DNA from 2 places in the Streptomyces sp. CNS606 genome. Region 1 is predicted to be linked to the other one. Evidence: riboswitches for the same ligand, from Rfam matches in the RefSeq annotation. Region 1 holds a riboswitch; the other holds the start of a gene.
What was found. A riboswitch is a leader RNA that binds a small molecule or an ion and turns the genes downstream of it on or off. The one in region 1 is predicted to bind cobalamin.

Region 2: it holds a riboswitch for cobalamin, as region 1 does, so the genes downstream of both, K304_RS0102015 (cobalamin biosynthesis protein) here and K304_RS0118940 (acyl-CoA thioesterase) in region 1, are expected to answer to the same signal.

The regions. Positions count from the first base shown of each region.
Region 1 covers NZ_AUFD01000031.1:6,432-11,088, forward strand. Annotated here, with positions in the region: gene K304_RS0118925 (ATP-binding cassette domain-containing protein) at 1-507, opposite strand, end outside; gene K304_RS0118930 (CbiQ family ECF transporter T component) at 504-1,670, opposite strand; gene K304_RS33685 (hypothetical protein) at 1,677-2,705, opposite strand; cobalamin riboswitch at 2,845-2,980, opposite strand; gene K304_RS0118940 (acyl-CoA thioesterase) at 3,031-3,489, opposite strand; cobalamin riboswitch at 3,629-3,843, opposite strand; gene K304_RS0118945 (ABC transporter ATP-binding protein) at 3,920-4,657, shown strand, end outside.
Region 2 covers NZ_AUFD01000006.1:42,059-46,715, forward strand. Annotated here, with positions in the region: gene K304_RS26850 (class II aldolase/adducin family protein) at 1-490, opposite strand, end outside; gene K304_RS0102005 (inorganic phosphate transporter) at 684-1,955, shown strand; gene K304_RS0102010 (hypothetical protein) at 1,989-2,201, shown strand; cobalamin riboswitch at 2,390-2,512, shown strand; gene K304_RS0102015 (cobalamin biosynthesis protein) at 2,640-3,593, shown strand; gene K304_RS0102020 (cobyric acid synthase) at 3,590-4,657, shown strand, end outside.

The sequences.
Region 1 (4,657 bases):
CGTCGGCTCGTCCAGCACCAGGACCCGCGGGTGTGCGGTGAGCACCGAGCCGATCGCGACGCGCTGCTGCTGCCCGCCCGACAGGGTGCGCAGCGCACGGTGCCGCAGGTCCGCGATGCCCAGCAGGTCGAGAGTCTCCTCCACCCGCTTCCGCATCACCTTCGGCTCGATGGCCAACTGCTCCATCGTGTACGCCAGTTCCTCCTCCACGGTGTCGGTGACGAAACCGCTGAGGGGGTCCTGCCCCACCCGGCCGACCACGTGGGCGAGTTCCTGCGGGGGCAGCATGTGGGTGGCCAGCCCGTCGACGGACACCTCGCCCTGCAGGTGGCCGCCGGTGAAGTGCGGCACCAGCCCGTTGACCGCGCCGAGCAGCGTCGACTTGCCCACGCCGGTACGTCCGGCCACGAGGCACAACTCGCCCTCGTCCACGGTCAGCTCCACGTCCCGCAGCGCGGGACGCGCGCAGCCGTCGTAGGTGAAGGTGACCCGGTCGAAGCGGATCATGCGGCGGCTCCCTTCGTGAGGCCGGCGGGCGGACGCGGAGTCAGGAAGGCGGGCAGCACGCCGATCAGGACGGCCGCTGCGGGCAACAGCGCCACCTGCGGCCAGGCGATCGGGTCCAGCGACGGTTGCAGCGTCGCCGCGTCCGTGCGGGAGGCGACGTACATCACCGCCGCCGAGGCGAGCCCCGACGCGGCGACGAGCAGTTCCGCGGCGCGCCACCGGTCCGGCCGGTACCGGCTCCGGCGCACCCGGCGCCCGCCGAGGAAGAAGCCCGTCACGGCGACACCGAGAGCGGCGACGAGCAGCGGAGCGCCCAGGTACGACGGGGAGCCGCCGCCCAACGCCCCGTACAGGCCGACGCAGACGCCCAGCAGGCCGGCCAGCACCAGGCCGCCGGTGAGCAGCCGGGCCCGCCCGTCCAGCCGTCCGGTGCGGCCGTAGCCGTGCGACGCCATCGCCGCCGCGAGCGTCAGTGACCGGTTCATCGCGTCCTCCAGGACGGGGATGATCAGGCCGCGCAGGGCACGCCGGCCGCGCCCCGCCCCACCGCGGAGGCGGCGCGCCCGGTGCACCCGCTGGACGCTCTCCACCAGCTGCGGGGCCACGGTCAGGGTCACCACGACGGACGTCCCGACCTCGTACAGGGCGCCCGGCAGGGCCTTGAGCATGCGCTTGGGGTTGGCGAGGGCGTTGGCGGCGCCCACACACACCACCATCGCCGCCAGCCGCATCCCGTCGTAGAAGCCGCCGAGCAGCTCCTCCGCGGCGACCGGGCCGAGCAGGCGGATGCCGCGCGCCAGTTCGGGCAGCGGGATCTCGGGCAGCACGAACAGCACCACGTCGCCCTGGCCCCCGCCGAAGACGATCCGGAACACCACCCGCATCAGGACGATGAACGCGCCCAGCGCGAGGTAGAGGCGGAACGCGAGCGCCCAGGGGGCGTCGCTGCGCCGCTGCACGACGACCAGGCCCGCCACCGACAGCAGCAGCCCGAGCAGCACGGGGTTGCCGGTCCGGCTCGCGGCGGCCGCGAGGCCCAGCGCCCACAGCCACCAGCAGCCCGGGTGCAGCGTCCGGGGCAGCGCGCCCGCCGCCCGGCGTACGGCGGGGGAGCCGGACGGCGGTGCGAGGGCGGTGGTTCTGCCTCCTGCGGAGTCCTTCACGTCCGGCTAGTCCCCGTGCCCGGTGCGACGGCGGCGCCAGGCGAGGACCGCGGCGCCGACGGCGAGGGCGGCGGCCGCCGCGGCGGTCAGCGCGGTCCCGGCGGACAGGGAGGAGCCGGACGCCGTCTGGTCGGGCCGGTCCTCGCCGCCGCTCCAGTCCGCGGCCTCGGTCGGGCTCGGAGCGGCCCCGGGAGCGGCCGGCCCGTCGTCGGCGGAGGCGGTGGGGTCGGGGCTCTTCTTCCCGTCCCGCTTCTTGTCGCCGTCGCGGTCCTTCTCGTCCGGCTTTCCGTCCTCGTCCCGGTCGCCCGGGCGGTCCGACGCCGGGCCGTCTCCGTTCCCCGGACGGTCGGCACCGGTGTCACCGGACGACGCGCCGCCGCCCGGGCCGGTGCCGCCGGTCCCGCCGGAGGAGCCGCCCGAGGACGATCCACCGCTCGACGACGACCCGCCGGACGAGGACCCACCGGACGACGATCCGCCGGAGGAGGAACCGCCGGAGCTCTGCCCGCCGTTGGACGCGGACGGCCGGCGCGGGGCGACGCGCGGCGCGGGCGCGGAGTCCATGTCGCGCCCCTTGGAGAAGGACCAGCCCTCGAAGCTGCCCTCCGGAGGATTGCGGTAGGTCGCCCCGTACTGGCTGTACGTCCACGCGCCGCCGTTCGGCGCGTGCCAGTAGGACCAGTACGCCGAGGCCGGCGGGGTGTCGATGCAGGGTTCGGTCTCCGCCGTGGGCTTGCCCTCCAGCCGGCAGATGAACGACTCGCCCCAGCGGTTGGTGCCGGTCACCTGGATGCCCGCCGCCTTCAGCGCCGCGAGTCCGGTCTCCTGACTGTCCACGGCGCACCGGACGAGGGTCTGTCCGCCGAGTTCGCGGAAGTCGACGATCACGGTGACCCCGTTGCCGTCGGGGCAGAAGCCGGGACGGCCGCGGGAGGTGTCGACCGCGGCGGCCTTCTCCGGTGTGCCGAGACCGGTCAGCACGCCGCAGGCCGTCACCAGGACGGCGGTGATCCACGCGCGTAGTACTCGGCTCATCGTCGGTGCCCCTCCCCTGAGGTGGGCACCGGCCCCCGGCACGTACGCGCCCCCGACGCGCCGATCGTGCTTCAGGCGGCGTTCAGGGGCGGGGAAACCGAGGGGTCGGGCTCCACGCTGCAGACCATGACAGTGCAAAGCGGTGCACGTGCGCGCGGGCGGTCCGGCTCACGGCGGGCGGTGCCGCCGTTCACGGTTGCAGGTCAGCGCCGGATTCCCACCGGCTTCCCCATCGCGTACGCATTCAGTTGTCGTCCTCGCGGACAGTGGACAAGTGTACGGACGCTCCGGGACGTTGACCAGAACGCCCGCTGTGAGCCCGCACTCACTCGCCCCCGGGGGCATCCGCCCCGGGCAGCGGCGGCACCGGGCGCGGCCGTCCGTCCGCGTCGACCGCGACGAACGTGAGCTGCGCGGTGGCCACTTCGGTGACCGGTCCGGGAGAGTTCCACCGCTCCGCGGTGACCCGGACCGCGATGTTCATCGAGGTCCTGCCGACGCCCTCCAGCCCGGCGTGCACGGTGAGCAGGTCGCCCGCGCGCACGGGGGCCAGGAACCGCATCCGGTCGACGGAGACCGTCACCGCCGGCGGGCCGCCGTGCCTGCCGGCGGCGGCCGCCGCCGCGTCGTCGATGAGTTTCATCACCACGCCGCCGTGGATGGTGCCGTAGAGGTTGGTGTCGTGCTCGCTCATGATGTGCGCGAGCGTGACGGCGGACCGGGACGCGCGGGATGCCGCGTGGTCCGCCGGGTCGGTGCGGAAGACGGTGGGCTGGTGTGCCACAGAACTCTCCTTCGCGAGTCGCTGTCCGGCCGGGACGAGGAGGGTGTCGGAGAGTGGCGCGGTCAACGGTCCGCGCGCGACGGCACGGCCGGAGTCCGGCACCGGCCTTCCCTCGAGGCCCCGGGCACCGTGGGCGGTTGTCGCACACGGGCGACCGGCAGGTCTTCGGACTCGCGGGCGCGTCCCGTCAGGACACCTACAGGCCGTCGCTTCCCAGGTCCGTTGCCGGGCCCAGTGCGTGTGACGGCGGTCGTTCCCGCTCACCGCTGCGGGGCAGTCCCGGATTCCCACCGGGTTCCCTCTTGCGACGCCGCTCCTGGACAGGAGGGGCGAACCGGTTGCATGCTCAACATAACCGCGTCGATCCGGAAAGCGGAAACCCGCGGCCCCGGGAGCCACCATCCGTTTAGGTGAGGCTAGCCTTATCTGCGTGAAAGCTGGTGAAGAGACCCCCGAGGCCCCGCCCGTCCGCGGTCACGCGCTGTCGGCCGCGGACCTGACCGTCGCCTACGACGCCGTCGACGTCGTGCACGACGCGTCGGTCGCTCTGCCCCTCGGTGAGGTGACCGTCCTGGTCGGCCCGAACGGCAGCGGGAAGTCGACGCTGCTGCGGACCCTCGCCCGCCTGCAGCGGCCCCGGCACGGCACACTCGCCATCGACGCCGACACCGACGGCTTCGCGCTGAGCCCCCGCGAGTTCTCCCGGCAGGTGGCCCTGCTCACCCAGGGCCGCGCCGCGCCCAGCGGCCTGTCGGTACGGGACGTCGTGGAGTTCGGCCGCTACCCGTACCGGGGGCGCTGGGGCAGGGCCGACCCGCGAGGCCGGGCGGCCGTGGACCGGGCCCTCCGGCTGACCGGCGTCGAGGAACTCGCCGAACGCGGCGCCGAACACCTCTCCGGAGGACAGCTCCAGCGCGTCTGGCTCGCCGGCTGCCTCGCCCAGGAGACCGGCGTCCTCCTGCTCGACGAACCGACCACCTACCTCGACCTGCGCTACCAGGTCGAACTCCTCGACCTCATCCGCGACCTCGCGGACGTCCACGACATCGCCGTCGGCGTCGTCCTGCACGACCTCGACCAGGCCGCCGCGGTCGCCGACCGGATCGTGCTGCTCCACGAGGGACGGATCATCGCGGACGGACCCCCCGAGGACGTCCTGACCCCCGAA
Region 2 (4,657 bases), on a different contig from region 1:
GGTTGCGGAGCAGTGCGCCGCTGCGGTCCTCGAGGGCTTCCAGCAGGTGGCCGGCGAGGGCGTCGCTGCCGTAGGTGGCGTAGGGGGCGACGCGCACCGGACCGCCGAGCGCGGCGGTCATGTAGTGGATCGTGGGGAGTTCGTCGACCAGCGTGGAGACGGCGGTGGCGTGCACGGCGTGGGTGTGCACCACGGCGGCGGCGTCGGTGGTGCGGTAGACCGCCAGATGCATGGGCAGTTCACTCGTCGGACGGAGGGTGCCCGCGACGCGTTCACCCTTCAGGTCCACCGCGCACAGGTCGTCGGGTCCCAGACGGTCGTACGGCACCCCGGTGGGGGTGACGAGGACGACGTCCCCCACCCGGGTGGAGACGTTCCCGGAGGTGCCGACGACCAGCCCGTCGGCGACCGTGCGGCGCGCCGCCCCCACCACCTGCTCCCACGCGTCCCGCCAGGTCACCGGGATCTCCCCGCTCGTCTCGCTGTGCATCGGCACCTCCGGTCTCTTCCTGTACCACCGGGCGACTGGACCATGCGGCGGTCCCTCCCGTTCGGCCTGTGACGGGTCCCACACCAACACCCTCCGGGTGCGACACTCCGATGCCCGCCCCAGTTCACCTTCCGTTCACCCACCATCCTTACGTTCACCGGGTCACTGACCTTCGAACTGATTGCCTGGGTGAATGGAACACATCACGCTTCTCATCGGGATCGTGATCGTCACGGCCTTGGTGTTCGACTTTACGAACGGCTTCCACGACACGGCCAACGCCATGGCCACCACCATCTCCACCGGGGCGATGAAGCCCAAGGCAGCGGTGGCGATGTCGGCCGTTCTCAACCTCGCCGGAGCGTTCATCTCCGTCGAGGTGGCCAAGACGATCTCCAAGGGACTGATCGACGAAGGCGCCGGTATCCAGCCTGAAGTGATCCTCGCAGCGTTGGTCGGTGCGATCACCTGGAACATGCTGACCTGGCTGGCCGGACTCCCCTCCAGCTCCTCGCACGCCCTGATGGGCGGTCTGCTCGGTGCCGCGGTCGCCTCGATGGGCATCGGCGCGGTCAACGGCGACGTCGTCGTCACCAAGGTGCTGATCCCCGCGCTGGCCGCCCCGCTGGTCGCCGGCCTCGCCGCCTGGGGCGCCACACGCCTGACCTACCGCCTCACCCGCAACGTGAGCGAGGAGCAGGCGGGCAAGGGCTACCGGGCCGGCCAGATCACCTCCGCCGCGCTGGTCTCCCTGGCGCACGGCACCAACGACGCGCAGAAGACGATGGGCGTCATCACCCTCGCCCTGATCGCGGGCGGCGCGCTGGCCCCGGACGCGGGCCCGCCCATGTGGGTGGTCGTCTCGGCCGGTGTCGCCATCGCACTGGGCACATACCTCGGCGGCTGGCGGATCATCCGCACTCTCGGCAAGGGCCTCACCGACATCCACCCGCCGCAGGGCTTCTCGGCGCAGACGAGCGCCGCGGTCACCATCCTGGCCTCCTCCCACCTGGGCTTCTCGCTGTCCACCACGCACACCTGCTCCGGCGCCGTGATGGGCGCGGGGATGGGGCGCAAGGGCGGCACCGTCCGCTGGGGCACGGCGGGCCGGATGCTGGCCGCCTGGGGCATCACCGTCCCGGCCGCGGGTCTGGTCGCGGGCGGCGCGGCGCTGCTGGCCGAGCGCGGCAACGTCGGCGTGACCGTGGTCGCCGTCCTCGGCGTACTGGTCAACGGCGCCATCTGGCTGGCCTCGCGCCGGCAGCCGGTCGACCACACCAACGTCAACGACATGCCGGAGGACTCCGCCCCGGAATCCCGCTCCGACGCACAGGACGCGGGCGTGGTGGCCGCCGCGATGAGCGCCGTCGCGCCACCGCCGGCCGGCGCGGTCCCCGAGCAGCACGGCGCGCAGGACGAGGAGTCCGAGCACGCCCGCACCAAGGCCTCCGTCTCCGGCGCCTGACGCGCCCCACCCGAAGGAAGCGAAGCACTCACCATGGACATCCACTGGTCCGCCCTGATCAACGTGTTCGGCGTCAGCCTGCTGGCTTCCGTCGCACTGGTCGGCGTGTTCACCCTGGGCATCGTGGGCTCCGCACCGCGCAAGGACGGCGGCAGCGCCTCCGTGCCGGCCCGCATCGGCGCGTACCTCTGCTACGCGGTCTGCGCGGCCGCCGTGGCGTACGGCATCTACCTGATCGGCGCCTGAACCCCCGCGCACCGAGGGGTGGGTACGGCCTGCGGGCCGCACCCACCCCTCTCGCGTACCCGAGGCGGCCCGGGCGGGACGCGACGGCGCGACGTGGGGGTGGTCACACTGCTTCGCCGCAGGTCGGGGGCGAGTTGACGGTCGTGGGGGGCCGTGATGGACTTCCGGCAGCCGAACGGCGGCAGAAGAGGAAGCCGGTGCGAATCCGGCGCGGTCCCGCCACTGTCACCGGGGAGCGCCCCTCACCACACGCCACGGCCCGCCAGCGGGCTGGAAGGCCGGGGAGGCGCCGATCCGGGAGCCAGGAGACTCTCGCCGCCGGACACGTCGAGCCAGGGCGAGGACCCTGAGTGAGGACTCCGCCATGCGTGGCTTCTGCGCCGCTCCCCCACCCCGCACCTCGCCGTGTTCCTGCGAGGCTCCACAGCCCGTCGTCTGATGCCGCGTCCGCGTGCGTACGCGTACGGGGTGACGCTCGGCTTCCTCGCCGACCTCGCGCTGGGCGACCCCCGGCGCGGACACCCCGTGGCGGCCTTCGGCCGCGCGGTGAACCGGGCCGAAGGCGCCCTGTGGCGTGACCACCGCGGTGCCGGGGCGTTGTGCACCGTGGTGTGCGCCGGCGGCGTGGCGGCCGCCGCGGCGGGCCTCAACGCGGCCGCCGGGAGGGCGCGTTCGACGCTGCCCTCGGTGGTGCTGGCCGCGGTCGCCGGCTGGACGGTGCTCGGCGGGACCTCGCTGATCCGCGAGGCGCGGGCGGTCGGCGCCGCACTCGCCGCGGGCGACGTGCCGGCGGCGCGGCGGCGGCTGCCGCACCTGTGCGGGCGGGACCCGGAGGCGCTGGACGCCGAGGGCGTCGCGCGGGCGGTCGTCGAGTCGGTGGCGGAGAACACCTCCGACGCCGTGGTGGGCGCGCTGGTGTGGGGAGCGGTCGCCGGTGTGCCGGGCCTGGTGGCCTTCCGCGCGGTGAACACCCTGGACGCGATGCTGGGCCACCGCTCCCCCAGGCTGCTGCGTTTCGGCTGGGCGCCGGCGCGGCTGGACGACCTGGCGGGCTGGCCCGGCGCCCGGCTGACGGCCACGCTGGCCGCACTCGCCGGATCCGACCCGAGCGGCGCCCTGCGGGTCTGGCGTGCGGACGCCTCCCGCCACCCCAGCCCCAACGCGGGCCCGGTGGAGGCCGCGTTCGCCGGGGCGCTGGGCGTACAGCTGGGCGGGACGTTGGCGTACGCGGGGCGGGTCGAGCACCGGCCGGTGCTCAACGCCCGTGGCCGGCCGGTCCGTACGGAGGACGTCGAGCGCGCGGTGCGGCTCTCCCGCCGCGTCGGTGTGCTGGCGCTGGTGACGACGACGGCCGTGAGGGTCGTGGCCGCGCGGAAGGGGAGGCGGCGGTGAACGCGGTGCGGCGGGGCGGCGGTCTGCTGGTCGCGGGGACGACCTCGGACGCCGGGAAGAGCGTGGTCACGGCCGGGGTCTGCCGCTGGCTGGCCCGCAAGGGGCTGAAGGTCGCGCCGTTCAAGGCGCAGAACATGTCGCTGAACTCCTTCGTCACCCGGGAGGGCGCGGAGATCGGCCGGGCGCAGGCCATGCAGGCGGCCGCCGCCCGGGTGGAACCCAGCGCGGCGATGAACCCGGTGCTGCTCAAGCCGGGCGGCGACCGCACCAGTCAGGTCGTCCTGATGGGCAGGCCGGTGGGCGAACTGAGCGCCCGCGGCTACCACGAGGACAGGCAGCGGAAGCTGCTGGAGACGGTCGCCGGGTGCCTGGAGGAGCTGCGCGCCACCCACGACGCCGTGATCTGCGAGGGCGCGGGCAGCCCCGCCGAGATCAACCTGCGGCGCAACGACATCGTCAACATGGGTCTGGCGCGGGCGGCGCGCCTCCCCGTGGTGGTCGTCGGCGACATCGACCGCGGCGGGGTCTTCGCCTCGTTCTTCGGTACGACCGCGCTGCTGTCCCCCGAGGATCAGGCGCTGGTGTGCGGCTATCTGGTCAACAAGTTCCGCGGCGACACGACGCTGCTGCAGCCGGGGCTGGAGATGCTGCACCGGCTCACCGGCCGCCCGTCGCTGGGCGTGCTCCCGCACCGGCACGGCCTGGGCATCGACGAGGAGGACGGGCTGCGCATCTCCCTGCGCGGCACCGTGCGGGAGGCGTCGACGGCGCCGCCGCACGGCGCGGACGTGCTGCGGGTCGCCGTGCTGCCGGTCCCGCTGATGTCGAACTTCACCGACGTGGACGCCCTCGCCGCCGAGCCCGGCGTGGTGGTCCGCTTCTGCGACCGGCCGGAGGAACTGGCCGACGCCGACCTGGTGGTGGTGCCCGGCACCCGCGGCACCGTGAAGGCGCTGGAGTGGCTGCGCGCACGAGGGCTGGCCGACGCCCTCGCCCGGCGTGCGGCCGAGGACCGGCCGGTGCTCGGCGTCTGCGGCGGCTACCAGGTGCTCGGCGAGCGCATC